3 regions of the Arthrobacter sp. SAFR-044 genome follow, and region 1 is predicted to be linked to each of the others. Evidence: predicted binding sites of a transcription regulator. Region 1 holds the regulator's gene; each other region holds the start of a gene.
The links. The regulator HrcA, encoded in region 1, represses chaperone genes, less so after heat shock. The targets are predictions, from matches to a motif close to TTNGCACTCGNNNNNNNCGAGTGCNAA.

Region 1 (9,548 bases):
TCAAGTCGCAGGCGGTCCGCATGCCGTGGGAGGTGGACGGTGTCAGTTACGCGCTGAACATGATCGACACCCCGGGCCACGTGGACTTCACCTATGAGGTGTCCAGGTCGCTGGCTGCCTGCGAGGGCGCAATCCTGCTGGTGGACGCAGCCCAGGGCATCGAGGCCCAAACGCTTGCCAACCTCTACCTGGCGATGGAAAACAACCTCACGATCATTCCGGTCCTGAACAAGATCGACCTGCCGGCGGCCCAGCCCGAGAAATATGCCGCCGAGCTGGCCAACCTGATCGGCGGCGATCCTGAGGATGTCCTGCGAGTGTCCGGCAAGACCGGCGTCGGCGTGGAAGCCCTCCTGGACAAGATCGTCCGCGACCTGCCTGCGCCGAAGGGCGACCCGGATGCGCCGGCCCGCGCCATGATCTTCGACTCGGTTTACGACACCTACCGCGGCGTGGTGACTTACGTCCGCGTGATGGACGGGATGCTGCACCCGCGTGAACGCATCCAGATGATGTCCACCAGGGCCTCCCACGAGCTCCTGGAAATCGGGGTCAGCTCCCCGGAGCCCACGCCCTCCAAGGGCCTGGGCGTCGGCGAAGTGGGCTACCTGATCACCGGCGTGAAGGATGTCCGGCAGTCCAAGGTGGGCGACACTGTCACCAACCTTGCCAAACCGGCCGCCCAGTCGCTCCCCGGCTACGCCGACGCCAAGCCCATGGTGTTCTCCGGCCTTTACCCGCTGGACGGCGCCGACTACCCTGTACTCCGGGACGCCCTCGAGAAGCTCATGCTCAATGACGCCGCGCTGGTGTACGAACCGGAGACCTCGGCTGCGCTGGGCTTCGGGTTCCGGGTGGGCTTCCTGGGTCTCCTGCACCTTGAGATCACCCGCGAACGCCTGGAGCGCGAATACAACCTGGACCTCATCTCCACCGCACCCAACGTGGAATACGAGGTGACCCTGGAGGACAAGAGGGTGGTCCGCGTGACCAACCCCAGCGAGTACCCCACCGGCAAAATCGCCGAGGTGCGCGAACCCATGGTCTCCGCCACCATCCTGGCCCCCAACGAGTTCGTGGGCGCCATCATGGAACTGTGCCAGTCACGCCGCGGCGTTATGAACGGGATGGACTACCTTTCCGAGGACCGGGTGGAAATCCGCTACCGCCTGCCGCTCGCGGAAATCGTCTTCGACTTCTTCGACATCCTGAAGTCAAAAACGCGCGGCTACGGCTCTCTTGACTGGAAAGCCGACGGCGAGCAGGTTGCCGACCTTGTGAAGGTCGACATCATGCTCCAGGGCGAACAGGTGGACGCCTTCAGCGCCATCACGCACCGGGACAAGGCGTACGCCTACGGTGTGATGATGACCGGCAAGCTCCGCGAACTCATCCCGCGGCAGCAGTTCGAGGTGCCCATCCAGGCGGCCATCGGTTCCAGGATCATCGCCCGCGAAAGCATCCGGGCCATCCGCAAGGACGTGCTGGCCAAGTGCTACGGCGGTGATATCTCGCGTAAGCGCAAGCTGCTGGAGAAGCAAAAAGAAGGCAAGAAGCGCATGAAGATGGTGGGAACCGTGGAGGTTCCGCAGGAGGCGTTCATCGCTGCCCTCACCACCGACGAATCAAAGGACAAGGCCAAGAAGAAGTGACCACCGCGCAGCAGGGGACCCGCTGATGCCCAGCGTCCTTCCCCTCGGCGACCCGGCGCCGTCGGACGGTCTGCTGCCTGCACAGGCGGCGGACGGTGCGGCGGCGCGGGCCTTTGGCCTGTACGTCCACATCCCGTTCTGCGCCGTCCGCTGCGGGTACTGCGACTTCAACACCTACACCGCCACGGAACTGGGCGGCGGCGCGTCACAGGATGCCTACGCCCAAACCGCGGTGTCGGAAGTGTCCTTGGCCGCCACCGCGATGACGCGCTCCGGGCTGCCGGAGCGGAAGCTCGGCACGGTCTTTTTCGGCGGCGGCACACCCACCCTGCTGCCGGCTGATGCCCTCGCCTTGATCCTTCGCGCTGCCATCGACCAGTGGGGCATCGAGGACGGCGCCGAGGTCACCACCGAAGCCAACCCTGATTCGGTCACACCTGAATCCCTCGCCGTCCTCAAGGAGGCGGGCTTCACCAGGGTCTCCTTCGGCATGCAGTCCGCCGTTCCGCACGTGCTCAAGGTCCTGGACCGCACCCACACACCCAGCAGGGTTCCGCAGGTGGTGCAGTGGGCGCGGGAGGCAGGACTGGATGTCAGCCTGGATCTGATTTACGGCACGCCGGGGGAGTCGCTGGCCGACTGGCGCCACTCCCTGGAGACTGCCCTCTCCTACCAGCCGGACCACATCAGCGCCTACGCCCTGATTGTCGAGGACGGCACCAAGCTGGCCGCGCAGATGCGCCGCGGCGAGGTTCCGGGAATCGACGACGACGACCACGCCGACAAGTACGAACTCGCCGACCAGCTGATCACCCAAGCCGGACTCGGCTGGTACGAGGTCAGCAACTGGGCGCGAAACCCGGAACACGCGTGCCGCCACAACCTGGCGTACTGGCGCGGCGACGACTGGTGGGGCATCGGCCCCGGCGCGCATTCGCACGTGGGCGGGGTGCGCTGGTGGAACGTGAAGCACCCGTCCGCGTATGCAAACCGCCTGTCCCAGGGACTGTCGCCTGCGGCGGGCAGGGAGACCCTGGATGCCGAAACCAGGAACCTGGAGCGGGTGATGCTGGAGGCGCGTCTTCGGTCAGGGCTTGATGTCGCCACACTCAGCCCTGGGGGCCGGCACCAGATCGCCGGCTTGATCGCGGACGGCCTGGTGGATCCTGCCGCTGCGTTCCGGGGGCGCCTGGTCCTGACGCTCAAGGGCAGGCTCCTGGCGGACGCAGTAGTCCGCCGCATCCTGCCCGACTGACTGGGTCCACGCCCGCAGGGTTCCCTGGCCGGGCTCGCGGGTCTAGGGCGCTGGTGGGTGGGCCCACGGCGGCGGGGGCCCCTGCCCGAGCTTGCGAGGGCTGGGAGCCGGCGGGGCCTACTTGATCCAGCGAAGGTTGTACTGGTAGCGGTGCGGCTGGCCCTTGTTGACATGGATCCCTGCCGCCACGGAGAAGCAGGTAAGCGCCACCCAGATCAACGTGGCGATCACCGCGAAGATGTTCCCCACGTAGGGGATGAACACCAGGATGTTGGCCAGCACGGCGGCGATGGTGGGCGGCAGGCTGAAGTTCAGTGCTTCTTTGGACTCCTGCGCGGTGAACGGGCCGCGGTCACGGAAGATCAGGTAGATCAGCAGCGAGGGGACGCAACCCAGGATCCCGCCGAAATGCGCGAGCGTGGCCCACTGGCGGTCCTCGCTGGCCGTGAGCGGCAGGGCATTGGCGGGGACGCCATGGTACTCGGAGCGGCCCTGGCCATCCCTGTGATCACGTGCGTTTTCTGCCACAGTCTGTTCCTTCGGAGGTGCAAGTGGTGCTGACATCATGTACGGGCGCGGTGCTCAGCGCCTTTGGGAAAAGGCGCTGCACTACCAAGAATACTGGCTTTCGGAGCGGTGCCGGGCCTTCAGGGCACGGTGAGGAAATCGATCACTTCCTCAACCCGCCCCAGCAGCGACGCTTCCAGGTCCGCGTACGTGCGCACGGCACCCAGCAGTTTTTGCCATCCCAGGCCGATGTCCTCCTTGGTGGCGTGGGGCCAGCCGAAGGCTTTCAGGATTCCGGTCTTCCAGTCCTGTCCGCGGGGCACGGCGTGCCACGCCTCGATGCCCAGGACAGTGGGCCGGATGGCCTGCCAGACGTCCACGTAGGGGTGTCCCACGATCAGGACGTTGCCGGCCGCGCCGGGGGAGGCCATGACGGCGGCGGCAATACGCGATTCCTTGGAGTCGGGAACGAGGTGGTCAACGAGGACACCAAGGCGCCGGCCCGGACCGGGTTTGAAGTCCGCAACTGCTGCGGCGAGGTCGTCAATGCCGTGCAGGGGTTCGACGACGATGCCTTCCACCCGCAGGTCGTCTCCCCAGACCTTTTCCACCAGTTCGGCGTCGTGCTTGCCTTCCACCCAGATGCGGCTTGCTTTCGCGACCTGGGCACGCTGGCCGGCGACCCGGACGGAGCCGGAGGCCGTCCTGCCGGCGGAAGGACCTGCAGCTGCCGGACGGGGCACCGGGGGCATCAGCCGGATGGGCCGCCCCTCGAGGAGGAAACCGAAGCCGAGCTTGAAGGATCGGGATTTCCCGCGGCGGTCCTCCAGCGCCACAACATGCATGCCGCCGGACTTCTCCACCCGCGTGACGGCGCCAACCCAGCCTGATTGGACATCCTCGAGCACCATGCCCCGTTCCACCGGCACCTCGGGCAACTCCGCCTTGGCCGGGGCGGATATCCCGCGGGGCCCCCAGTTTTGGTAATCCATGGATTCAATCCGCCTAGCGCTAGGTCCTGCGCACCGGAATTCCGCCCGGAGCGGTACCAATGCTAACAACGGGCCGAGGCATAATAGACTGTTAGCACTTAGGCATGTCGAGTGCTAACGCTGGTGACACGTGGCGGGGCATGCGCCCCGGAGCTTGGATGGAGGTGGAGAGTGACCGAGCCACGCAAACTGGAAGTGCTGCGGGCCATCGTGGAGGACTACGTCCACTCCCGCGAACCTGTCGGCTCGAAGGCGCTGGTCGAGCGGCACCATCTTGGCGTTTCCAGCGCAACCATCCGGAACGACATGGCGGCCCTGGAGGACGAGGGGCTGATCACGGCCCCGCACACCAGCGCAGGTCGAATTCCCACGGACAAGGGCTACCGTCTGTTTGTTGACCAGATCTCGGCGGTGAAGCCCCTGTCCGCGGCAGAACGCCGGGCCATCCAGACCCTGCTGGAAGGCGCAGACGACCTTGATGACGTCCTGGAACGCACCGTCCGGCTGCTGTCGCAGCTGACCAACCAGGTGGCCGTGGTCCAGTACCCGCACCTCAGCAAGGCGCTGGTGCGCCATATCGAGTTCGTGCTGCTGGCCCCCCGCAAGGTGCTCGTGGTGCTGATTGCCAACAGCGGCACGGTGGAGCAACGGGTCATCGACGTCGGGCAGGACCTGGGCGACGACGCGCTGGCTTCGCTCCGTACGCGTTTCCTTGCCGCGCTGGCCGGAACACCGCTGAGCCAGCTGGCCAAGGTGCTTCCCGCCGTCGTAGCCGGAACCGCACACGGCCAACGCCAGGCCGCGCACGCGCTGGCGTTGGGCCTGGAGGGCTTGGCACAAAATACCCGGGAGGACCGGATGGTCATGGCCGGAACGGCCAACCTGGCCAGGTCCAACGTGGACTTCCCCCTCAGCATCGGTCCCGTGCTGGAGGCGCTCGAGGAGCAGGTGGTGATGCTGCGGCTGCTGAGCGAAATGGCCCAGGACCACCGGGGAGTGGCTGTCAGTATCGGAAGGGAGAACCCTTATGACGGCCTTGCCGAAGCTTCCGTGGTGGCCACCGGCTACGGCCCGGACAGCGTCGCGAAGGTAGGGATCCTCGGCCCAACCAGGATGGACTACCCCACCACCATGGCCGCCGTCAGGGCTGTGGCCCGCTACCTTTCCAGGATCTTGGGGCCTTGACTCTTCGCCGCCGGAGCCTGTTCCGGCCCGGAGTACAGAGCGGGGCCGCCCAACTGAACGCAGTACAACAAGGAAGAGATACGAACTTTGAGCAGCCACTATGACGTCCTTGGAGTCTCACCCGAAGCTACGGGTGAAGAGATCAAAAAGGCCTACCGCAAACTGGCCCGAACCCTTCACCCGGACGTAAACCCCGGTGCGGACGCTTCAGAACGCTTCAAGGCAGTAACTCACGCCTACGAGGTCCTTTCCGACCCCCAAAAGCGGAGGATCTACGACACCACGGGCAACGAGAACGGCACGGACAACGGCTTCGGCGGTGCCGGTTACGCAGGCCAGGGCTTCGCGTTCCAGGACATTTTCGACACCTTCTTCGGCGCCGGCGGCACGTCCGGCCCGGCGTCCCGCGTCCGCCGCGGCCAGGACGCCCTGATCAGCGTCCGGATCGACCTTCGGGACGCGGTGTTCGGCGTGAACAAGAAGCTCGAAGTGGACACCGCCGTGGTTTGCCCCACCTGTGACGGATCCTGCTGCCGGCCCGGCACCCACCCTGAGCGCTGCGATATCTGCGGCGGCAGCGGGCAGGTCCAGCGGGCCGTGCGCTCCATCCTGGGCCAGGTCATGACGGCCGCTCCCTGCGGCACCTGCGAAGGCTTCGGCACGGTCATCAAGGACCCCTGCAACGAATGCAGCGGCCAGGGCCGGATCCGCAGCCGCCGGTCGCTGACCATCAAGGTTCCCGCTGGCGTGGCCACCGGTACCCGGATCCAGCTCTCCGGGCAGGGCGAAGCCGGACCCGCAGGCGGCCCGGCCGGCGACCTGTATGTGGAAATCCGTGTCAACAATGACGCCACCTACGTGCGGGAAGGCGACGACCTGCATGCCACCCTGCACATTCCCATGACCGCGGCTGCGCTGGGTACGGACGTCAGCCTGGAAACCTTCGACGGTACCCAGGACATCGACGTCAAGCCCGGAACCCAGTCCGGCGAGATCATCACGCTGCGAGGCCTGGGTGTCACGCACCTGAGGGGATACGGCCGCGGGGACCTGAAGGTCCACCTCCAGGTCGACACTCCCGCCAAGCTCGACCCCGCGCAGGAGGACCTCCTCCGGCAGCTCGCCAAACTCCGTAGCGAACAGATCACCGAAGGCAAGCTCGCGGCCAGCGGCGGCATGTTCGCCAAGCTCCGGGACCGGCTCGGTAACCTGTAGCGGTGAGCAACCCCGTCTTCTTCACCTCCGCCGGTTCCCTGGCGGGCATGGCCCCCGGCCGGACCTTTATCCTCGAAGGGGCGGAGGCGCGGCACGCCGTGACCGTCAAACGCCTGTCTCCGGGCGAGGCGGTGGACATCGTCGACGGCGCCGGCACCCGCATGACCGGAAAGGTGGTCTCCGCAGCTCCCTCCGGGCTCGAGGTGGAGTGCGGCTCCGTCGCGGTGGAAGAAAGGCCCGGCATCCGGTTGGTGCTGGTGCAGGCCCTGGCGAAGGGCGACCGCGATGAACTGGCGATCGAGACGGCCACCGAACTGGGGATCGACGCCGTCATACCCTGGCAGTCCGAACGGTCCATCGTCCGCTGGAAAGGCGACAGGGCCGCCCGCGCCCATGCCAAGTGGGAGTCTTCCGTCGCCGCGGCCGCCAAGCAGGCACGGCGGGCCTGGATTCCCGAGGTCCGGGCCGCCGTCGAAACGGCCGGGCTCTCCGCTGCCGTGGAGGCCGCGGACCTGGCGGTCATCCTGCACGAAGACGCTGTGCGTCCATTGCGCGCCGTCCTTGAGGGGTGGCAGGGGAGTGCACGGGACGGGATCCGGGAAGTCCTGCTGATCGTCGGCCCGGAAGGCGGGATCAGTCCCCGGGAAGTCACCAAACTCTGCGATAAAGGCGCCGTGACCGCCCTCTTGGGGCACCACGTCCTCCGGTCCTCCACCGCCGGCCCGGCCGCCGTCGTGCTGGCAAGCGACATCCTCGGCCGTTGGGCTGCTACCTGACCTTGAAGGAGCGCGTGTCCTCATTGCGGTCCGGCTCCCCGCCGGACCCTGCCTGGGCCACCCGGAGCTCATAGTCGCCCGGCGGCAAATTGAGTGCCAGCGCGAAGACGCCTGCCTGCCCCTGCCCGGCCCCGGCCGTGGTCTCACCGGCCAGGAAGGGCGCTTTGCTGCCGCCGTCCCCGGACTGCAGGATCTGCCAGCGGAGCTTTGCCCCCGGGGACGTGCTGCGTCCGGTGATCTTTACGCTGCCGGCGGGCACCTCGGTGTTCTCCTGGGGATCAATGATCCAGACCGGCGCCACCAGGCCGGCGGCACGGGTCATCAGTGCGCCCAGCTGGACTTTTCCGAACGCCACGTAGTCTGTGTGGCCGTCCACGAGGATCCGCACCCGGACCTGCTGTCCTGTGTCGATCAGCCCCGAGCTCGCGGCAGCAGCAGTGGCCGTGTAGATCAGCTGTTGGACGGCGCGGGCCGCCATGTCGGCGTCGAGATTGCTGTTGAAGGCGTCTGCGGAGACGTCAACGGTGATGATGTCCTTGCCCGAAATGGAGGTGGCGAGTTTGTCCGGGTTCTGCCAGGGCGTAAAGAAGTCGGGGTCCAGCGGCTTCTCCGACATCATGGCGCGCAGTGCCCGGGTCACCGGGTTCTCCTGTTCCGGGACGTCCCGGAACTCACGGTAGAGGAAGATATTCCCGCCGCTGCGGCCGATCCAGTACACGGGGGCCTTGTTGGAGGACTGGGTGGTTTCCAGCGGGGCGCTGGTGGCGGGCGTGTCCGGCATGGTGCCGCCGGTGGCGGGCACTGACGCGGTTGTGCCGGCGGGCGATGGTCCGGTCTCGGCGGTGCAGGCTGCAAGGGCCGGAACGAGCACCAGGATTCCTGCGAGGACGGCCGGGCGCAGGCGGCCCATCGGTCGTCCTGCCCTTTCGGGCACAGAGGTTTCCGGCACTGTCCTGCCCTTGTCCTTTCCTGGCGTGGCGGGCCGATCCCCCTGGCGGCCTGGCGTTCCAGCAGACGCTGGATTTCCAGCATTGCACAGGGGGAGGTCCTCCCAGCCGCACTTTGGCCTCCCGGGCCGCAACTGCAACGGGAACGATATGAGGCCGATATGAAGTTGATACCTAACGCCGCATTTTGCAGCCGGCACGGGGTGCTGTCCCTGTCGTGGCGTCTGTACCGCACACGGCCCGTGAACCGGCCGATGTATCCGGTCAGGGCGGCTGCTGGCGTAAGATAAAGGGATCGCTGGGCAAGGAGCACCGTGCAACGGGCGCCGGCATCAGCCAAAGCAAACAAGTGATGTCGATCTTCGAGGGGACCACGGGCCTGCGGGCCAACACCATGACTGAATCAGCAAATGGTAAGCGCCGGCTCAACACGGGCGACGGCAGTCCGGGGGAATTCCCGCACTCCCTTCCCGGGATCCGGACCGAAGTAGTCCTCTTTGAGAACTCCGACCAGATGGTTCAGTCACTCGGCAGCCATGATGAGGCGCTCCGGTTCATCGAAGAGCAGTTCCCGGACGTCAACTTCCATGCCCGCGGCAACGAACTGTCCATCAGCGGCCCCGTCAGTGACGTTCCCCGCATCATGCGGCTCCTGCAGGAGGTCCGTGGCCTGGTGGCCCGCGGCACGGTCATCACGCCCGCCGTGCTGCAGCAGCTGGTGGCACTCCTGCGCACCCAGTCGCTCCAAAATCCCGTGGATGTGCTGACCCACGACATCCTCTCCAGCCGCGGCAGGACCATCCGGCCCAAAACGCTGAACCAGAAGAACTACGTTGACGCCATTGATGCCAACACGGTGATCTTCGGCATCGGTCCGGCCGGTACCGGCAAGACCTACCTGGCCATGGCGAAAGCCGTGCAGGCACTGCAGCAGAAAGAGGTCAGCCGGATCATCCTGACGCGCCCCGCGGTGGAGGCGGGAGAGCGGCTGGGGTTCCTGCCCGGCACGCTCAGCGACA
Region 2 (10,521 bases), on a different contig from region 1:
GGGTCCTGGAACTGGTGAGCGTTCCCGGTTCCATCAGCTACAAAGTGCTTCCCGGGCTGCGCCGCGACGAGGTGCTGGCCGACCCCGGCCGGATGAAGGCCACGGACCAAGCGGACCACGCCTGGTGGCGGGTGCTTCCCAAGGCGTGAGGTCAGCGCTGGCATGGCAGTCGGGGAAAGTCCGACGGCGGACACGGACGTTTTAGTGGTGGGCGCAGGTCCCGCCGGGCTCGCCACCGCCCTCCAGGCCCACGCGCATGACGCCACCGTCCGGGTGGTGGACCGGCGCGAACACCGGGTCCGCCCGTCCCGGGCCATGATGCTGCATGCCCGGGCCCTGGAGGGCCTGCGCCCGCTGGGGGTGACCGACGAGCTGCTGGACCGGGCCGACACCACGCCGGAAGCACGCATCCACCTGGGCCGCCGCATCGTGGAGGCACGGCTGGGGCACGCGGATCTTCCTGACACCGCTTTTCCGCACCTGACCCTGGTCCGGCAGGCCGACGTCGAGGATGTGCTCTGGCATGCGCTGCAGGCCAGGGGTGTGCCCGTGGACTGGGGCGTCGAGTTCCGCGGCCTCGGAACGGAAGGTGGCGGGGCGCAGGAGCTTCCGGACGGGCCGGTTTACGCTGAGCTCCAGGCCGTTTACGGTGGCCATCAAGCGCACCGCAGCCGGTTCCTTGTCGGCTGTGACGGACAGTCGAGTACGGTCAGGAACCTCATCGGTGCACCGTGGCGCGGTGGCCCGTATGGGGTGGAAGCGGTGATGGCCGACCTGGAACTGGACGGGCCCCTGGACCCCGGTCTGCTGCACGTTGCGGTGGGGCAGGCGGGGCTGGTCTTCCTCTTCGCGCTGGGCGAAGGCGCTACATGGAGAATGCTGGCCACCCGGCCGGCAGTCCCGCCACCGGACGCCCGCTTCGGCCAGTTGGGGCCGCCCGTTCCGGAGGATGAGGTGGCGCGCCTGGTGGGGGAATCAGGGCTCGGCGCCGCCGTCCGGGAGGTGCGCTGGTCGGCGCAGGTTCCGCTGCAGCACCGGATTGCCGGGACGTTCGGCAACGATCCCATTTTCCTGGCCGGCGACGCCGCCCATGCCCATTCTCCGGCCGGCGGCCAGGGCATGAACAACGGGATACTTGACGCCCTCAACCTGGGCTGGAAGCTCGGGTTCGCCTCGACGGCAGGCAGGCCGCTGCCGGAACTGCTGGAGACCTACGGACAGGAGCGGCGGCTTGCCGCCCGGCGGGTGCTGGCACTGACGCACGTCATCTTCTTCGGGGAAGCTTCGCCGCATCCCGCCGCCCGCCTGGCCCGCGGCATCCTGCCCGTATTGGCCCCGGCCATGCCACTGCTGCTCCGGCAGCGGTGGCTCACATCCAAGGGCATCAGGCTGCTTGCCCAGCCCTTCGTGCATTACCGGAACAGCGCCATTTCCCGTGACGGCACGCCCCGGTCCGGCCGGTGGCCCAGGCCCGGGGAGCGGCTGCCGGACGCGCCCGCTTCGGTCGACGGGCGGCCGGTCCGCCTTCACGAACTGACCGCCGCCCCGGGGGTACACCTCCTGCTGGAGCGCGACGCCGGCTCCGGCGCCTTGGGTGCCGTCCCCGCCCCGGCAGGCGCTGGAAGGGTCCCGTTGCTCCACCTGCACCGGCTCACCAGCCACCCCGGCCGTGGTGTGGTCGCGGTCCGCCCCGACGGGTACGTGGGATTCCGCTGCGGGGAGGCAGACCCCGCCCAGTTGCGCGGCTGGCTGCGGCTGGTCGGTGCCGCCCGGGACTGAACGCTGCCTACCCCTGCAAGCCCCGACGTCGTGATGCCATCACTTGTGGCTCACAAGGCGGCGTCACGGAACCAAAGCTGATGGAGCAGCGGGGGAGGGTGGTTGCGGGCGGACGGCAAGCGTAGTCTGGTCAGTCCAAGGCACGTCCGCCCGGTGCGTGACCTGCCCAGTGTGATCCGCCCAGCGTGAGAGGGGAAGTTGATGACCATCCCGCCAGTGCACGAACCTGAGCCGTTTCCGCCGGACCCCGGCCCGGAGCCCACGTCCCCGGACCCCACCCAGCCGCGTCCACCCGGCCCGCCGTCCCCGAATCCGTTCCCCGCACCGGCGCCCCCGGGCCCGCTGCCCGTCCCGGATCCCGGCCCGGCGCCGCTCCGCCCGGATCCCACCCGGGACTGAGCGGCTCCAACAGCCATAAGGGGACCTCCCGCCGCGTGCCCCGGCACGGGTAGGAGGTCCCTTTCGCCTGTCCTGGACGGCGTCGTTCCCGCGGCTGAAAATCCTTCAAAAATCGTTCCTGAAACCCTTGCAGACCTACTTCTCGGGTGCTAAAAAATCTATATCAGCCACTACAGATCGGCTGATATGGAAACTGTGTTGGACCATCTCTTACGAGGAGGGAAGCCATGTTGATGCGAACCGATCCGTTCCGCGAGCTGGACAGGCTGGCCCAGCAGGTCCTCGGCACGGCTGCACGCCCGGCGGCGATGCCGATGGATGCATGGCGTGAGGACCAGGAATTCGTCGTGGCCTTCGATTTGCCCGGCGTCGCAGTGGACTCGGTGGACCTGGATGTTGAACGGAATGTCCTGACGGTGCGGGCCGAACGCCCGGACCCGGCAGGCAAGGACACCGAACTGATCGCCTCCGAACGGCCGCGCGGCGTCTTCAGCCGCCAGCTGATCCTTGGCGACACGCTGGACACCGATCATGTCAAGGCCAGCTACGACGCAGGCGTCCTGACGCTGCGGATCCCGGTTGCCGAAAAGGCCAAGCCGCGCAAGATCGAGATTGAAACGAAGGGGGCAAAGCAGGAAATCGCTGCCTAGTTTCACCACAGGACCGGGAGGCGGGCACATCTGTTGACTGCCTTTTTGGGGCGAATCGCCATTCTGTGCACGCCACAGCGCCAGACAGCGCACCGGCAGCGTAGGCCTTAACCTCCCGCCACGGTGGCCCCCGGCTTCGGCCGGGGGCCATCCACGTGTGCGGCGCGATGCCGGGCCTCGGCTCCGCCGCCGGGGCCGTGCGTCAGACGCTGAGTTCCAGCATCAGCGCGGGCAGTTCGTCGGCAAGTTCGCGGGCCAGGAATCCCAGCGGCCCCAGCCTGCTGGCCAGCCGGTCCGCCGCCGCTGCATGCAGGTGGGTCCCCCAGCAGGCCGCCTGGGCGCCGGTGGTTCCACGGGCGCGGAGTCCGGCAATCGCTCCCGCCAGCACGTCGCCGCTGCCGGAGGTGCCCAGGCCGCCGTACCCGGTGGTGATTTTCCACAGTTCCGGCTCGTCGGGATTCAGGCCCGGCGGCTGCGTGATGAGCCCCTGGCAGCTGACCACGGCGTCGAACCTTGCGGAGATCTCGGGGAGGTCTTTTTCGAGGTCCGCCACATCCCGTCCCAGGAGGATCGCCGCTTCCGTCGGGTTTGGTGTGAGGATCAGCCGGCCGCGCCAGGGGCCCAGTTGGTCCTCCACATGCACCAGGGCGCCCAGCGCGTAGGCATCGAGGACGACGGCGGGACCTCCAGCGCCGTCAGCATCGGAGGCACCGTCGCGGCCCGCCTCGCGGTTGAGCATGGCCTGGAGCAGTTCCCGGGCGAGGTCCTCGTCATCCAGCCCCGGGCCCACCAGGACGGTGTCTGCCCGGTCCAGGTAGGAGGAAATGCTGTCGAGCTCGGGCTTGACGGAGCCCCCGGGAGTCTCCGGCAGGCCGATTGCGCCGCATTCGGGCAGGGCCACCCCCAGCTGCACGGCCACGGACCCGGCCACCGCCAGCGTGAGCTTTCCCGCGCCGGCCCGCAGTGCTGAAACGCCGGCCAGCAGTGCAGCGCCCGGAGTGGCCCGGGCTCCGCCGACCACCAGCACCGACCCGCGTGAATATTTATCCTCGCCCGGGGCCGGCAGCGGCCAATCGCGCAGGAGCGACGGCGCTACCAGGGTGGGGCCGGAGGATTCACCGCGGCCGGACACTGGTGTCTCCCGCGTGCTCCGTGACGGCGACGCCCTGCTCCGCGAGGTGGTCGGCAACGTTGAAGCTTTCCAACGTCCAGGGGCCCACCCCGGACGGGCGGACGAACCGCGTCACCGAGGCATTGAGAATGGCTTCCCTGGCCGCAAGGTCCAGCAGTTCCTTCTCATTAAGCCCTTCCAGCACGTACCGGAACAGCATGATCACGGCATCATGGCAGACCAGCATTACCCGGTGGCCGGTGCCCAGGTTGTTCAGTTCCGCCAGCACCGACCGCAGCCGCAGCGCCACGTCCGCCCACGATTCCCCTCCCGGCGGCCGGTAGTACAGCTTGCCCAGCCAGTCACGGCGCTCGGATTCCTCCGGGTAGCGGTTCTCCACGCCCAGCCGGGTGAGGCGGTCCAGGATGCCAAGTTCGCGGTCCCGGAGCCGCTCGTCGATGCGCACCTCGACCGGCCAGCCTGCCGTTTCCACCGCGATCTCAGCCGTTTGCCGGGCACGCGCGTAGGGGGAGGAGACGACCGCATCCGGGCGCAATTCCTCGGTGATCCGGCCCAAGGCAGTACCCAGGGCTTTGGCCTGGTCCCGGCCCGTTCCGGACAGGTCCACGTCTGCGTCCCGGGCGGGAACCTGGATGACCTCCACCCCGGCTTCGCGCGCCTCGGTGGCCGCAACGTTGCCTTCGCTCTCGCCGTGCCGGATCAACACCAGCTCTACCGCCCCGGCTTCCTGGACCGCCTCCGTCAGGCCGTCGTCGTCCGCCGCAGCACCCTTCGCCCGCTCATCCTTCACAACACCACCCCATCCGCTCGCCGCGCCAAATGCAGGAACATTACCCAAGGCGTACCCACGGGGCGGCGGAAAATAACCGAAGGCCTACCGCGCGGGGGTCAGGACCTTCGAGAACACGGTGGCGCCGTTGGCGTTGCGGAGGCTGGCGGTGAAGCTGTTGTCCCGATCCAGCTGCACGTGCCCGAAGAACTGGTTTTCGCCGTCGCGCGGGGACTCGCCGGCGAAGCGTCCGGCCTTGGAGAACACCACCTCGGGACCGAAGGTGCCGTCCATCGCGTTCGGGCCGAAGGATCCCGCCGCGATGGGTCCGGCCACGAACTCCCAGAACGGATCGAAATCGGTGAAGGCTGCCCGCTCGGGGGAGTAGTGGTGGGCGGCGCAGTAGTGGACGTCGGCGGTGAGCCAGACGGTGTTCTTGACGCCGTTGCGTTTGATCGCGCTGAGCACCCCGGCGATCTCCAGCTCACGGCCCAAGGGGGCACCGGCGTCGCGGTTGGACACGCTCTCCTGGTTCACCGGGCCGTCCGGCACTATGATCCCCAGCGGAAGATCGGCGGCAATCACCTTCCACGTGGCCCTGGACCGGGACACTTCGTGGATCAGCCAGTCCACCTGCTCCTGGCCCAGGATGGCGGTGGCGTAGGGTTCCTTGCCGTCGGTGTTGGGGGACTTGTAGGTGCGCATGTCCAGGCAGAAGATGTCCAGCTGCGGGCCGCGGGAGATCTTCCGGTAGATGCGGGCCGGCTGGTAGGTGCCGGCGTCGTCGAATGTTCCCGGGCGCCAGATGGCCGAGCTGTCCGCGATGGGCATGTTCTCCTGCCAGGCCTGCCGGCCACGGGCGGCGAGGGCGTTGACGTCCCGCACGGTGTAGCGGGAGTCATCCAGGATCTGGCCGGGGTACCAGTTGTTGTGTGTCTCGTGGTCGTCCCACTGCGCAATCACCGGAACGTCCGCGAACAGGGCCCGCATGTTGACGTCCATGGAGTTGTAGCGGTGCCGGCCGCGGAATTCGGTGAGCGTCTCGGCCACCTTGGACACCTCTTCGGTGACCAGGTTCCGCCACACCTGCCCGTCCTTCTCCACCACAGTTTCGGCAATGGGGCCGTCGGCGTAGATGGTGTCGCCGGAGTGGATGAAGAAGTCGGGACGGGTCTGGTGCATGGCCCGGTAGCCGCGCATGCCGCCGATCTCCTCATTGATGCCCCACCCCTGGCCGGCCGTGTCGCCCGTCCACACAAAGCTTTGCGCGGACGACGCCGGGACGTCGCCTCCGTTGCCCGTCCCACCGGTGCGGCCCTTGCCGTTGGCCGTCCCCATGTCGGGCGCCGTGCGAAAGCTGCCGCGGACCGTCTCGCTGACCGCTCCGCCGTCGTCCTCGAAGCTGATTTCCAGCGCGAACCGGGTGTTGGACGGCAGGTTCCCTGCGTGGATCTTGGCGGTGAAATCGGAGGCCGGGGTGGCGCGGGGCCCGCGGAGGACCCGCTCGAAGGCGCCGCGCCCGCTGAGCACCTGGCCGGCGTCGTCCACGGCGCGCAGCGCAGCCGTCATCCGCCCGGCGCCCGAGGCACGCGACCAGAGGACGGCGGAATCCGAGGTGACGTCGCCGGTGGCGACGCCGCTGGGCAGGGTGAGCCGGTTGCGGACCAGTGCGACGCCGGCGGGCGACTGGCTGGCTGCCGTGGCGTTCGCGGCGGGGACGGAGGCCAGCGCGGCGGCGAGGACGGAACTCTTGATGATGGTGCGGCGGGCAACCCCGGCCTGGGAAGTCTCAGTCATGTCCTCAGGGTTTCCCGGGCGGGCACACAGATTCTGGCGGCGGAGTGAACCCGGGGTGAGGCGCGGCTGAACAGCAGGCGGACCTGGCGGCCCGGCCCTATGGCTTCGCGAAGTCGGCGATCCGGCCCTCCCGCAAGGCCGCGCCCACCGCGGCGATGCCTCCGTAGTCGGGAAACAGCACGGACTGCCCCGCAACGAAGCCGGAGCCCGCCGTCGGGAGCGTCATGGTGCCGATCGCGTTCACATCGAGGTTGCGCAGGCTGTAGGCCAGCATCGCGGCCTGGACGGGATCGAAGCCCCGGTCCACCGTGAGGCAGCAGGACGCGAAATCCACCAGCGAGCGCACTGCGTTCACGTCATTCAGGGCACCCCCGGCCGTGAGCCGGGCCAGGATGGCGCGGAGCATGATTTGCTGGTCGCGCACGCGCTGGAAGTCGCCGTCCGAGAAGGCGTAGCGCTCACGCGAGAACTCCAAGGCAGCCTGGCCATCCAGGTGGTTCACGCCGGCGCTGAAGACGTGCTGGGTTTCGATCGTGGACTGGAAGGGGATGGGCACGTTGACGTCGATGCCGCCCAGGCCGTCCACCAGGATCTTGAACCCGCCGAAGTCCAGCATCAGGGTGTGGTCAATCGTGATCCCCAGCAGTTGCTGCACCGTGGCGGTCTCCATGTCGATCCCGCCATACTGCAGGGCGGCGTTGATCTTGGCAGCCCCGTAGCCGGGGATGTCCACCCAGTTGTCGCGGTTGATGGAGATTAAGTAGAGGTTCCTGCGATCGGCGGGAACGTGTACCACCATGAGGGTGTCAGCCCGCTGGTCAGCGGCTTCGCCGGTGGCCGCCGTGTGGGCTGCGGCGTCCCGGGCGGGGGTGTCACGGATGTCGCTGCCGATGACCAGGATGTTCATGGGGGCCGCGGGCAGGTCCGGGATGGGAGCAGGCGGCGGCGGTGCAGCAGGGGCCGGCGGGGGAGTTTCTGACGGTGAAGGGGTGGGCGTTGGCGTGGCGCTGGGCGACTGGGTCTGGGAGGCTGCAGGCTGTGCTTGCCGGCCCGCCCGGTTCAGGCTGAAGACCGCGATGCCGGCAGCCACCACCAGCACCAGCGCGAGCAGCGCGGCGATCCAGCGGCGGCGGCCCAAGGCAAGCATCCAGGCAGGCCGGTGGGAACTGGTTGGGCCCGGTTGCCGGGAACCGGAGTTTCCGGCGCCGGCGGGCCCGGTTGGATCAGAACCGCCTGGGATGCTCATGACGCCTCCACCTCATTGTGACTGGTGGGATTAGTGTCCGTCCCGCAGGCCCCAGTTGGCTACAGGAGTATCCAAACTGTCACCTGGGGTGTCCGCGGGAATGTCCGCCGCAATGTCGGCTGCCGCTGGCGTGGAGCTGCGGTAACGGTGCAGCGGCTAGTCCTTGGGGGCGTTGAGCCGGGCATGGCGCAGGATGGAGATGATCGCGGGGGCCAGCTGGTCCTCCATCTCCCGGTACACCTCGGCTGCACGGCGGTACGGGTCCACGATGTCGTTGTCCGAAGCGTCCGACGGCAGCGAGAGGTGCCGCACCCCGGCGGCCCGCGCCGGCAAGGACCGCCAGACGGCGGCGTTGGCAGCGAGGAGGGCGTCGACGTGGGACGCGCCGGTCCCGGCACCTACAGAAGGTACGACGGCGGCAGGCTGGCTGCCCGCAGCAGGCGCCCGTTGGCTGTCTCCACTAGGCGCCCGCTGGTCGAGGACGTCGAGCATCCGCGCGAACTCGCGGATGGTGAATGTCCGCTTGAGCAGGGAGGCATCAAGCTGGAGGACTTCCCCGCGGTGCCCGGAGGTCATGGTGAGCACCAGGTCCACGCCGCGCAGGATCTTCGGCGTGAGCTGCCGGGCCGCGAACCCGTCCGGGGCGCCGCCAAAGGTCCGCACGATGTCCGCGGAAATGGGCTGCATCGGCTCTCCCACCAAGGCGCGGGTTCCGGCGCTGGACACCTGGAAACCGCCCGGCACCACCTGGTCCAGCCCTGCCTGCAGCAGTCGCTCCGCCACGGGTGACCGGCAGATGTTCCCGGTGCAGACAGTCAGGATTCGTACTGGTGCGGAAGTGTCCAAGGAGATGTTCTCTTTCCCAGCGGGTGCCGGACCCGCTCGGGCCCGTGCCTTTCAACTTAACACGCAGCGGCGCGGCGGCGTCCCAAACCTGGGTGCCGCCGCCGCGCCGGGCGTCATCGCTGGTCCCGCCGCATGCCGGCTACATCGTGGCCAGCAGCTGCTTCATCTGGGTGATCTCGGACTGCTGGGCGTCCACGATGTCATGGCCCAGCTTGACAGCGTCCGGGAACTTTCCGGCGCTGATCTCCTGCTGTGCCATGTCGATGGCGCCCTCGTGATGGCCGATCATCTGCTCCAGGAACAGCTTGGCGGCCTCGGTCCCGGTGGCGGACTTGAGCTTGTCAATGCCCTGGTCGTCCACCATGCCGGCCATGCCATGCCCGGAGTCGTCGCTCATCATGGTGGGCACGTTCCAGCCCGTGAGCCAGCCGGTCATCTGCTCGATCTCCGGGGCCTGCGCCGCCTTGATCTTGGTGGCAAGTGCGGTCACCTCCGCAGGCATGTCCGTCTTGGCCAGGATGATTCCGCTCATCTCCACCGCCTGGGCGTGATGCGGGACCATCATCTGCGCAAACATGACGTCCGCCTGGTTGTGGTCCGCGCTGGCCCCCGGCCTCATGTTCGGCATGTTGCTGGCGCTGGGCATGTTGCTTGACATGGCGCCGGAGCTGCCGTGGTCCATGGGCATGCCGGAGCCGGAGCCGGTATCCGCGGCGCAGCCGGCGAGTCCGAGCGAAGCGGCCAAGGCAGCAGCAATGGAAAGGTTCTTGAAAGTGGTGTTCATGGGTTGTCCTTCAGGGACGTAGGGAACTGGGCCGTTATGGGTGGCGCAGTCCGGTTTACGTCCGGCTGATGGACAGGTCGCAGGGTGTGGGGCTGGGCGGCAGGTAGCCGTAGCCGGCGCGGGCCTTGGCGGCTGCCGGCTGCAGCGGCAGGACGGTCAGGGTTGCGTGGGGCGGGGAAATGGTGACCGGGCCGCTGGGGGCTGACGGAATGCAGGGCGCCCCCGATTCCTGTGCCCCCGGGCAGGAATCGCCGCAGGCGGCGGCAATGCCTGGGATGTCCAGGGCGGAAGCGGCCGGCGCGTGGTCAACGTGACCGGCCTGGCCACCAACGGGAGATTGCGCGACGGCGGTGTGCCCGGCAGTCGCGTGAAGGGCAGCCGCGTGACCGGCAGTCGCGTGACCGGCTGGCGAAACCGCGCCGTGGGAAGCGTGCCCTGGGGTCAGTACGTGCATGCCCAGCAACCCCGTGATGACACCCAGGGCAGCGGCGAGCAGCCACGCCCAGCGGAGGAGGGACGCCACGGCGCGGGTGGTCATGCCGGTCCCTCCTTCCATTTGGTCTCCAGCACTCAACGTACCTCTGACGGGTTCAGTTTCAGGCGCCGGAGGAGCTGGGCGTTCAGCGCCACCACCACGGTAGAGGCGGACATCAGCACCGCCCCGGCAGCGGGGGACAGGACCACCCCGGCAAACGCGAGGACGCCGGCAGCCAACGGCACGGACAGGATGTTGTAGCCGGTGGCCCACACCAGGTTCTGCCACATTTTCCGGTAGCTGGCGCGGGACAGGTCCACCATGGACAGCACGGCCCGGGGATCGTTTCCGGCCAGCACCACGCCGGCGGATTCCACGGCGACATCGGTTCCGGCGCCGATGGCGATGCCAACCTCGGCCCGTGCCAGGGCAGGGGAGTCGTTGACGCCGTCGCCCACCATGGCCACCTTCATGCCGCGACCCTGCAGCTCAGCGACTTTCTTGTCCTTGTCTGCTGGCAGGACCTCGGCGAATACCTCATCGATGCCAAGGTCCGCGGCCACTGCCTGCGCCACCTGGTGGGCGTCGCCGGTAACCATGGCCACCTTGACGCCGCGCCGCTGCAGGGCTGACACGGCCTGCCG
Region 3 (10,521 bases), on a different contig from region 1:
GCCGAGCCCGGAGAATGGTCCAGCTACTGGGACAAACTGGCAACAAAGACTGCCGCCAACGATGCACCCGACGTCATCCAGATGGACCAGAAGTATATTGCCGAATACGGCGGCCGCGGCGCGCTGCTGGACCTCGCCAAGCAAAACGGCATCGACACCGCAAGACTGGACAAGGAGGCCCTTGCCTCGGGCCAGTATGACGGCGCGCAGTACGGGCTGAGCACCGGCGGGAACGCCTATGTCATCATGGCCAACACCAAGGTGTTTGAAGCGGCGGGGGTTCCCATCCCGGACGACAAGACCTGGACGTGGCAGGACTTCGAGGCCACCGCGGCGAAGATCAGCGCCGCAGGTGATGGGAAGTCCTATGGGGCCGCCTATGGCAGCAACGAGGCCGACCTGATCATCTGGCTGCGCCAGCACGGCGAAAACCTGTATTCCGGGGACGGGAAGCTCGACTTTGAGAACGCCACGGCCGCCTCCTTCTGGGAGCGGCTCAAGGAGCAGCGGGATTCGAAGGCCGGCCCGCCGGCAACCGTGGCCACGGAGGACGCCGGAGCCGGGCTGGAAGAGAGCCTCTTCGGTACAAACCGGGTGGCCATGGCTTGGTGGTGGACCAACCAGCTTGGTTCGCTCGAAGCCACCACCGGCAGCAGCATCAAGATGCTGCGCGCTCCGAGCACCGACGCCGCGTCGGCCAGGAACGGCATGTACTACAAACCCACTATGTTCTGGTCCGCTTCCTCCCGCTCGAAGCATCCCCAGCAGGCCGCGGAGTTCATCAACTACCTTGCCAACAGCCCGGAGGCGGGCGCCATCCTGATGACGGACAGGGGCGTGCCCACCAACAGCGAAATCGTTGCCGACATCACGCCCTCGCTGAAGCCCGCCGACACCACCGTGGTTAACTTCCTGAAGGACATTGCGCCGGATATCAAGGATGCGCCCCCGGTCCCGCCGGTGGGTGCGGGAAGCGTCCAGAACGTCATCAAGCGCTACACGGATGAAGTGCTGTATGACCGGCTGACCCCGCAGGCTGCGGCGGACGCCTTCAGGAAGGAAGTCCAGGGGATGCTGGACTCGGCACGGAAGTAAGTTCCGGGCAGGCCCCCTTCCGGGGAGACAAAAATGCGGCCCCCTCCGAAGAGGGGGCCGCATCCTTTATAACTCTGGCGGGGCAGGTCCCGGCCTGGAGGCTTAGAAGCCGCCCATGCCGCCCATGCCGCCCATGTCGTCGCCACCGGCGGGAGCAGCGTTCTTCTCCGGCTTGTCAGCCACAACGGCCTCGGTGGTGAGGAACAGGCCGGCGATGGAGGCCGCGTTCTGCAGGGCAGAGCGGGTCACCTTGACGGGGTCGTTGACGCCGGCAGCCAGCAGGTCGACGTATTCGCCGGTTGCTGCGTTCAGGCCGTGGCCTGCGGGCAGGCCGCGGACCTTGTCGACAACCACGCCGGGCTCAAGGCCGGCGTTGAAGGCGATCTGCTTCAGCGGGGCGTCGATGGCCACGCGGACGATGTTCGCACCGGTTGCTTCGTCGCCGGACAGCTGCAGGTTGGCAAATGCCTTGGCACCGGCCTGGATCAGGGCTACGCCGCCACCGGCGACGATGCCTTCTTCAACGGCAGCCTTGGCGTTGCGCACTGCGTCTTCGATGCGGTGCTTGCGTTCCTTGAGCTCAACCTCGGTTGCGGCTCCGGCCTTGATGACTGCAACGCCGCCGGCCAGCTTGGCCAGGCGCTCCTGCAGCTTCTCACGGTCGTAGTCGGAGTCGGAGTTCTCGATCTCGGCGCGGATCTGGGAAACGCGGCCTGCGATCTGGTCGGCATCGCCGGCACCTTCGACGATGGTGGTCTCGTCCTTGGTGACAACAACCTTGCGGGCCTGGCCCAGGAGTTCCAGCCCAGCCGTTTCCAGCTTGAGACCGACTTCCTCGGAGATGACCTGGCCGCCGGTGAGGACGGCGATATCGGCCAGCTGGGCCTTGCGGCGGTCACCGAAGCCCGGGGCCTTGACGGCGACGGACTTGAAGGTGCCGCGGATCTTGTTGACGATCAGGGTGGCCAGGGCCTCGCCCTCGATGTCCTCGGCGATGATCAGCAGCGGCTTGTTGGACTGCATGACCTTTTCCAGGACAGCAACCAGTTCCTTGACGTTGGAGATCTTGGAGTTGACGATCAGGATGTACGGATCCTCGAGGACCGTTTCCTGGCGCTCAGCGTCGGTGACGAAGTAGGCGGAGATGTAACCCTTGTCGAAGCGCATGCCTTCGGTGAGTTCCAGTTCCAGGCCGAAGGTGTTGGACTCCTCGACCGTGATGACGCCTTCCTTGCCCACCTTGTCCAGGGCTTCCGCGATGAGGGCACCGATCTCGTCGTCACCGGCGGAGATGGAAGCGGTTGCTGCGATCTCTTCCTTGGTTTCGATTTCCTTGGCGGAGTTCAGCAGCTCGGCGGTAACGGCCTCGACAGCCTTCTCGATGCCGCGCTTGAGGGACAGCGGGTCGGCGCCGGCGGCAACGTTGCGCAGGCCTTCCTTGACCAGGGCCTGTGCCAGGACGGTGGCCGTGGTGGTGCCGTCACCGGCAACGTCGTCGGTCTTCTTGGCAACTTCCTTGACCAGCTCTGCGCCGATCTTCTCGTAAGGGTCGTCCAGCTCGATCTCCTTGGCGATGGACACACCATCGTTGGTGATCGTGGGGGCGCCCCACTTCTTTTCGAGGACGACGTTGCGTCCACGCGGGCCGAGGGTGACCTTAACGGCGTCGGCGAGGGTGTTCAGGCCACGCTCAAGGCCGCGGCGTGCCTCTTCATCAAATGCAATGATCTTGGCCATAACGGCAGTAGTCCTTTCGGGACAGTCGTTAAGAATGAACCTTCGCTGCAGTGCCCGCGACGGACGATCCTTTGCCGGCGGCCTCTGTATGCCTCCGGGCGGGGATCTCACTGAAGTGAGGTGTTTCTTTCGCTCCTCGACCGGTGCCGCGCGCCGCCGGCCGGAACCAGGCTTTGCTTAGCAGTCGGTGCGTCAGAGTGCTAAGTCAATAATTAGCACTCCCCAGGTGAGAGTGCAAGCGAAAAGACGCTGCATGCCCCGCGGGGAGCCGCCGCTTCGCCCAGGGCGATCAGCCGGAGTGTCCGGCTGTCTCCCTGCCTGAGAGCGAGGGGTTGTTGTCTGCCCGAAAGGTGTACACGGAGAAGACAGCCGTGGTGATGTCGCCGTTGGAATCGAAGGCAACCGGGCCCGACTCGCCGTCGTAATTGATGTCGGGGCCGCCAGCAAGGCCGCCCAGGCATTCCTTGTAGCTCAGGCAGGGGGTGGCCGGTGTTCCGGCGCCGGAGTGCGGCGTCCCTCCGGAAACGGGAATCAAGTTGGCCGCGATGGAGCGTCCGGCATCATCCTGCGCGCGGGCTGCGGCGAGGCCGGCGAGCGTGACGGCGTCATAGGTTTCGGCAGCGTAGGAGACATCTTTGAGGGCAGGGTCGACCGCCAGCAGCCTTGCCTGGAAGCCGGCGGTGGGCAGCCGTCCCGGGACGATGGCGCGGGCACCCTCCAGGGCCCGGGGTGCCAGGCCGGATCCGTAGCGGGCAAAGGCGCCGTCGCTGAGGATGATGCGCGAACCACTGAGGCCGGCATTGTTGAGTTCGGCCAGGGCGCCCTGTGCGCCCTCGCGGGCAATCAGGACGACGGCGTCCGGCCTGGCTTTGCCGGCGGAGCGTGCGGCCTCGCCGGCGGCCCCGGCCTTGAAACCCGACCCGGGAAGGACCGTGAGTCCGGACTTTTTCGCCGCGTCCGTGACGGCAGCCGAGAGGTCCTTGCCGTAAGCGCCTTCCTGGTAAAGCACGCTGATGGAGGCAGCGCCGGCGTCCTTGGCGAGTTTGGCCAGCACAGGGCCTTGGGCGACGTCGGCTGCGGCGGTCCGGAAATAGTACCCTCCGCTGGCCAGCCCGGAGAGTCCGGCAGCGGTATTGGCCGGAGAAATGAGCGGTATGCGCGCGTGGGACAGGGTGTCCACAGCAGCGTCCGCGTGGCTGGAGTCCGTGGGTCCGACCACCACGTCGGCTTTGGCGGCCGCCAGGTCCTTCGCCTGCCGCGCGGTGTCCTGGTCCGGGTGCACCGGGAGGAGCTCCACCGGCCGGCCTTTGTGTCCGCCGGCGGCGTTCATGTCCTGGATGGCCAGTTTGGCGGCAGCCAGCTGGGGTGCATTAAGGAAAGCATTGTCCCCGGTGTTGTCCAGGATCAGGCCCACCCTCAGGACCCCGTCGCCGGAGGCCTCAGCCGGTTCCACCCTGGCGTTGCCGCCGGCGCCGGCGCAGGCTGTGATCGAAAGAAGTGCTCCGACGGATACGGCGAACGCCACCCGGGCACGGACTCCTGGGCGCAGGGCATGCCTCACTGCGCGGGCCGGACGTTTTCCGCCTGCGGGCCTTTTTCGCCCTCGCCCACATCGAGCTGCACGCGCTGGCCCTCGGCCAGCGCCCGGTAACCCTCCCCCTGGATAGCGGACCAGTGGACAAAAATGTCATCACCGGAGCCGTCAACGGTGATGAAGCCGTAGCCCTTTTCAGCGTTGAACCATTTGACGGTTCCCAGTGCCATGGTGAACAACTCTTTCCGTTGGGGCCAGGTGGAGACCGGGCCGGCGTGACTGGACGGCGTGCGGCTACCGGTAACCCGGGCCCAGCACCACGACGAGCGGTGCCTGGAACTCGGTGCTGCTCACCACGGTGGGGATGTTCAGCAGCGCGGCAAGCGCCTGGGCGCTTGCCAATTGCTGGGGGCCGGCATAGAAGATCACGGAGGACTTCTGCGGGGCTCCGGACCAGTTGCCCACCGGGCCCAGCCGCCAACCGTCGGCCTGGACAGTTCCGCCTATCCGGCTGGCCAGCCCGGCGGTGCCGGCGGCGTTGTAGACGGCAACTGCCTGTGTCCTGTCGACGGTGGCCTGCTGGGTGGGAGTAGCTGTGGGTTCCGGCTCCGGCTCAGTACTTTGGATTGCTTCGGAAGAGGCGGAGGGCACCGGGGAGGCAGTGGGCACGGAAGCCGAAGGCGTGGCCGGCGGGGTGGATCCGGCGCCGGCCAGCGGAGCTGACTCCACGCTTGCCGACGCCTGGGTGGCGGTGGTGTTGAAACCAAGTTTGGGAAGGATCAGGAAGGACACCAACCCAATGGCAAGGGCCGCCACTCCCATGGCCAGGATGGGCCACAGCCGCACGCGGGACGGGGCCGAGGCCGTCCGGTGGACACCTTGTCGCGACGCAGCCTCCGGGACCTTGTCGAATTCATCGCGGGCGTATCTGGTCATGGTGGAAGGACATCCTTGGTGAGTGCGGCTGGTGTGCCCGCAGGGGCGTCTTAAGCGTCGGATCCCAGGCGGCGGGCTGTGCGTGCACGATGGCGCGACGTACGTAGTCTACGCAATCTCTTGACCAGCATGGGATCGTGGGCCAGGGCATCCTCGCGGTCGATCAGTGCATTGAGGAGCTGGTAGTAATGTGTCGCGGAAAGGTCAAACAGTTCCCGGATGGCCTGTTCCTTGGCCCCCGCGTACTTCCACCACTGCCGTTCCAAGGCGAGCATTTGCTGCTCGCGCTCGGACAGGGAGGATTCACGAAGGCTGAAATCCGCCAGCAGGGACTTCCCTGGATCCTGCTCCGGCAGGTCTTCCCGGGCCGGTTCCGCCACGGCACACTCCTTCGCTTGTTACTGTCAATGTCTTACCCCTATGCTAGCCGCCGAATAACAGGGGTGTCATTTGCGCCCCCGCCCCGATGGAGGGTTCCGGCCCGCCCTTTTCTTTAACAGGCCCAGGACCGTCACTGCAACAATGGAACGATGGTTGAATCGGATGCGCTGTTCGAGCTGCAACAGGACCCGGCGGACGCCGTCAGCTTCGCCGGCCTGGCGCAGCTGCCACTGGGAGAGCTGATGGCTCCGGACTGGGCCGCGGCGCTGCAGGGCGTCGAATCCCAGCTCCGGAAGGTCCTGGCGTTCCTTGCAGACGAAGAGGCGGCCGGGCACCAGCTCCTGCCGCCGCCGTCGAGCGTCCTGCGCGCCTTCCGCCAGCCCCTCGCGGACGTGAAGGTCCTCATCGTGGGGCAGGACCCCTACCCCACGCCGGGACACGCCGTCGGCCTGTCGTTTTCGGTTGACCCGCACGTCCGTCCCCTCCCCCGCAGCCTGGTCAACATTTACCGGGAGCTGGAATCGGACCTGGGCATTCCCCCGCGCGTCCATGGAGATTTGTCCGCGTGGACAGAGCAGGGTGTGCTGCTCCTGAACCGGGTGCTCACCGTCAGGGCCGGCGCGGCGGGCTCCCACCGGGGCAAGGGCTGGGAGGAAATTACGACGGCGGCAGTCACCGCACTGGCCGCCCGCAAGTATCCGGACGGGTCCAGGACGCCCTTGGTGGCAGTGTTGTGGGGCAAGGAAGCTGAGGGCGTCCGGCCGCTCCTGGGCGGGGCCCCCGCGGTCACCAGCCCGCACCCCAGTCCGTTGTCCGCGTCCCGCGGTTTTTTTGGTTCCAGGCCGTTCAGCCGCGTGAACCAGCTGCTCCGGGAGCAGGGTGCGCGGGACGTAACCTGGGAACTCCCGCCGCTGCCCTAGCTAGGCTTGCCTTATGAGCACCGTCCCCGCCGCCACAAGCGCAACCAAGAAGAGCCGCCCGCAGGTCAACCTCACCGTGCTGCGGAAGGAACAGCTGTCCCCGCACATGGTCCGGATCGTGGCCGGCGGAGAGGGCTTCAGCGATTTCGTCAACAACGGGTTCGTGGACCGCTATGTGAAGATCGTCTTTCCACAGCCCGGCGTGGAGTACCCGTCCCCGCTGGACCTTTGGACCGTCCGGGAAACCATGCCGCGCGAGCAGTGGCCCTTCACCCGCACCTACACCCTGCGCTGGGTTGATCAGGAGGCGCGGGAACTTGCCATCGACTTCGTGGTCCATGGCGACGAGGGGCTCGCCGGTCCGTGGGCGGCCAACGCCCAGCCGGGTGAGACGATGATCTTTACTGGCCCCGGCGGCGCCTACAACGCCAATCCCGAAGCGGACTGGTACCTCTTTGCCGGTGATGAAGCGGCCCTGCCCGCCATCGCTGCCTGCATTGAGTCACTGCCGGCAGGAGCAACCGGGCTGGCCTTCCTTGAGGTCGGGTCCGAGGCCGACATCCTGCCCGTTTCCGCTCCGGCAGGGCTGGAGATCACCTGGCTGCCCCGCAACGGTGCCCCGGCGGGTTCCAGCGACCTGCTGGTCACCGCAGTGGCGGACGCGGAATGGCCAAGCGGCAGCGTGGATGTCTTTGCGCACGGCGAACGCAGCTACATGAAGGCCCTGCGCGAGGTCTTGTTCAAGCAGCGCGGCCTGGAGCGCCGGCAGGTGTCCCTCTCCGGGTACTGGGCGCAGGGCCGGGTGGAGGACGTGTTCCAGGCCGAGAAGAAACTTCCGGTCGGGCAGATCTAGCCTGGGCCCGGCGGGCGCTGGCCGCGGCCGTTGGCTAGCGGCGGCGCGCCCGGCGCCGCTCGTTGCTCGCCAGGCTGCGCGTCAGCGGACGGGCCAGCACGTCGCCCAGGACGATCCCGCCCGCCGTGCCCAGCACAATGGCACCGGCGCTGAGCATCCCGCCGGCTCCGGCCAGGACCTCGGTTTCCTCAACGGTGAGCACATACATTGACCGGAAAATCGTGAGGCCAGGCAGCAGGATCAGTGCCGCGGGAACAGCCACCACCAGCTGCGGTGCGCCCATCCGCAGGGCCACCACCCGTGCCAGCAGGCCAATGACGACGGCGGCCATGGCGGGTGCAAAACGGTCCCCGACTCCCAGCAGGCCGCAACCCAGCAACACCAGGTAGCCGGCCACCCCAACGGCCGCCGTGGGCAGCAGGAGCTTCCAGGTGGTCTGTTCCGTGATGCCGATGGCCATCACCGCGGCGGCTACGAAGAGGACCAGGACCCACAGATCGTAGGCGGGCGGGAAGGTCTGCGTGACGTCGATGCGCTGCAGCCCGGTCAACTCCCCCACCACGAAGGCAACAGCGATTCCGGCCACGATCGCACCGAAGGTCAGCAGCGTGGACAGGAACCGCCCCGCCGCGGTGACGGGGAAGCCGTTGATGGCGTCCTGCACGGAGGACACCAGGCGGCCGGTAGGCAGGAGCAGCAGGATGCCGCCCACCACCACAATTGACGGTGACGCGGTGAGCCCCAGCTGCCACAGCAGCAGCGCCAGGATGGTGACCACGAAGGAGCAGCTGGCGGTGATGAAGAAGTCGGGCACCCGCCACCGCCCCAGCTGCCGGGCCAGGAGGCTGATGCCGATATTGGCTACGAACGCGATGGCCGAGGACACGAGGCCGCCGCCCAGCACCCCCACAAAAACGGCGGCGAAAACACCGAACGCGGCCGTGACCATCCACCGCGGGTACGGCTTGGGACTGGTGATGGCCTCGTTCAGCCTGCGGATCGCCTCGTCACGGCCCACGCCGCCGGCGACGATGTCGGTGACCAGCTGGTGCACCTTGGCCAGGCCCGCGTAGTTGTTGGTCCATGACCTCACCACGCGCAGCAGGGCGATGGGGGTCTGGTCCTTCGGCGCATAGTTGATGCCGACGGACTGGTTGGTGATGTCCACCTCGATGTTCTTCAGCCCCAGGGCCGCCGTGACGGCGATGATGCTGGTTTCAACTTCCAGGGCGCCGGCCCCGTAGCGGAACATGGTCTCAGCCAGGTGCAGGGCGAAGTCCAAGGTCTTGCGTGCGGACGTGTCCACGCCGCCCACCTGGATGGTGGGATTGGCATAGGGGCTGCCGGCAAGCCGGTCCACGATGCTCAGCGGAGCCGTAGGAGGATTTTCGCCCTGCACCAGCCGGCGCAGCATCCTCTTGGCGGCAGCGTCCTGCCGAAGCTGGGCAGGGGTCAGCGGTTCCGTCTTGGGCAGGCCGTCAGTTGTCGGCCTGGATCCTGGCCGTGGGGGCCGGTCAGTCATGCCCGTTTCCTCCCTGTGTGCGGTTGGTGGATGGTCAGGCTGCGCGCTTCAGCGGCAGTTTGCCCATCAGCGTACGGGCGGCAGCCGCAGCGGACCTGGCCAGCCTGTTGGCGTGGAAGACCGCGGGCCGCACCGGCAAGACGAAGTCCCCCACCAGCTGGACCACCTCCCCGCCGAAGCCCTTCTTGAATTCGTAGCCGCCGTGGCCTTCCTCGTCCTGCCCCGAGATGCCGAACGTGCCGTAGAAGTTGTACCGCGGGTAGCCCTTTTCCAGGGCGTGCAGCATCATTCCCCAGTAGAGGGAGGTTGCACCGTTGAAGTAGATGTAATCCTGGACGGTGCCGCCGATGACGCACACCACCTCATCGCCGTAGCAGACGAAGTGGATGGCCGCCACGGTGGCCGTTCCCACGGAGTCGGGGAAGCGCTCGATGTCCTTCAGGCTCCGCTCGTAGCTGTCCACCAGGTCCTGGACAACCTTGAGCCGGTTGGCTTTTTTCTTGCTGCCGGTCTCCTCCACCTCGCGGCGGAGGTCCGCCGCCGTGGCCGACTCCGCAGCCAGACGCTCGGTGATGGACTTTCGGTAGGCCGGGATGTCGATCTTGGCCATCATCAGCTTGGTGAACTCCGCAGAGGTGGTGCGGAGCAGGTTCTCGTAGTAGGCGCGTTCGCGGTACACGAACCCTTTCTCGTCGCCTGCACGGCTCAGTGCACCGTAGAAATCGTCCAGCGTCTCCAGGGTGGCCTGTTCCAGGAAGACGCCGTTCTTTTCGGCCTTGCGGATGGCCTTCCGCGTCCGGTAACTGGTGCCCATGATCAGTTCTTCCGCGTCCTGGATGCCCACCAGGTTTTTGATGAACATCCAGTTGACGTTGACGAAGTTCATGTCCAGGCCCTGGTGCTGGAATCCGAGGCGTTCCAGGTCCGCCACCAGCGGCCGGTTGTCCTCGATTTCCGGGTGTTCGGCGCCGTCGGCGTCCCGTGCGATGTACCTGATGTTGGGAGAGATCCGCAGTTCAGCAGCTTTGCGGCCTGCCGCGTGCTTGCGGAGAAGTTCGACGACGGCACTCACCAGTTCACGGTCTGCATAGTCCATGAGGGGGCCCTTGGCACACTCGCAGACGGTGTAGCCCAGCCGGGTGGTGGTGTAGTTGAGCTTTCCTGCGGCCACGAGTTCGCCGTCGCGCCGGACCCCGAAGAGTTCCACCTGCTGGCCCCGGGCACGCTGGAAGCGGGCAAAGTCAATGGATTGCAGGAAGCTGTTTTGCGGGTGCTTCAGGGCGAAGGCCTCAAATTCTGCGTCGCTGAGGTTGGCGTATTCAAGCCCGGTCGCGGCGGAAACTGGATTCAAGGGGTGACCTTCTTCTGGACTCTTCGCGGCCGGTGGGCTCGCGCTGGGTGGAGGGGTTCAGGACGGACGGTGTTCAGGGCGGGCGGTGTTCAGGGCGGGCAGCACGGGGCGGGGCCGGCGGGCGCCTGGGCGTGCGGTCCTTGCCGGCAACGGTCAGTAGAACTGCTGCCCGGTTCGTGCGGTTTCGATCCG

Region 2: the regulator HrcA is predicted to act here: its motif matches at 2,305-2,331, upstream of ACR65J_RS11370 (Hsp20/alpha crystallin family protein).
Region 3: the regulator HrcA is predicted to act here: its motif matches at 3,010-3,036, upstream of groL (chaperonin GroEL).

The regions. Positions count from the first base shown of each region.
Region 1 covers NZ_JBPFDN010000004.1:266,614-276,161, forward strand. Annotated here, with positions in the region: gene lepA (translation elongation factor 4) at 1-1,652, shown strand, start outside; gene hemW (radical SAM family heme chaperone HemW) at 1,678-2,907, shown strand; gene ACR65J_RS08580 (DUF4870 domain-containing protein) at 3,025-3,435, opposite strand; gene ACR65J_RS08585 (DUF3097 domain-containing protein) at 3,555-4,406, opposite strand; gene hrcA (heat-inducible transcriptional repressor HrcA) at 4,578-5,591, shown strand; gene dnaJ (molecular chaperone DnaJ) at 5,679-6,806, shown strand; gene ACR65J_RS08600 (16S rRNA (uracil(1498)-N(3))-methyltransferase) at 6,809-7,582, shown strand; gene ACR65J_RS08605 (GerMN domain-containing protein) at 7,575-8,492, opposite strand; gene ACR65J_RS08610 (PhoH family protein) at 8,924-9,548, shown strand, end outside.
Region 2 covers NZ_JBPFDN010000006.1:167,461-177,981, forward strand. Annotated here, with positions in the region: gene ACR65J_RS11355 (hypothetical protein) at 1-149, shown strand, start outside; gene ACR65J_RS11360 (FAD-dependent monooxygenase) at 163-1,779, shown strand; gene ACR65J_RS11365 (hypothetical protein) at 1,981-2,178, shown strand; gene ACR65J_RS11370 (Hsp20/alpha crystallin family protein) at 2,406-2,828, shown strand; gene ACR65J_RS11375 (NAD(P)H-hydrate dehydratase) at 3,031-3,960, opposite strand; gene ACR65J_RS11380 (histidine phosphatase family protein) at 3,944-4,750, opposite strand; gene ACR65J_RS11385 (alkaline phosphatase D family protein) at 4,835-6,526, opposite strand; gene ACR65J_RS11390 (LCP family protein) at 6,624-7,772, opposite strand; gene ACR65J_RS11395 (arsenate reductase/protein-tyrosine-phosphatase family protein) at 7,929-8,618, opposite strand; gene ACR65J_RS11400 (DUF305 domain-containing protein) at 8,758-9,402, opposite strand; gene ACR65J_RS11405 (hypothetical protein) at 9,458-9,940, opposite strand; gene ACR65J_RS11410 (heavy metal translocating P-type ATPase) at 9,973-10,521, opposite strand, start outside.
Region 3 covers NZ_JBPFDN010000011.1:113,451-123,971, forward strand. Annotated here, with positions in the region: gene ACR65J_RS16815 (ABC transporter substrate-binding protein) at 1-1,095, shown strand, start outside; gene groL (chaperonin GroEL) at 1,198-2,832, opposite strand; gene ACR65J_RS16825 (ABC transporter substrate-binding protein) at 3,122-4,357, opposite strand; gene ACR65J_RS16830 (cold-shock protein) at 4,390-4,596, opposite strand; gene ACR65J_RS16835 (LytR C-terminal domain-containing protein) at 4,661-5,302, opposite strand; gene ACR65J_RS16840 (DUF3263 domain-containing protein) at 5,353-5,682, opposite strand; gene ACR65J_RS16845 (uracil-DNA glycosylase) at 5,833-6,603, shown strand; gene ACR65J_RS16850 (siderophore-interacting protein) at 6,617-7,456, shown strand; gene ACR65J_RS16855 (threonine/serine exporter family protein) at 7,491-8,978, opposite strand; gene ACR65J_RS16860 (peptidoglycan bridge formation glycyltransferase FemA/FemB family protein) at 9,013-10,329, opposite strand; gene ACR65J_RS16865 (lipid II:glycine glycyltransferase FemX) at 10,483-10,521, opposite strand, start outside.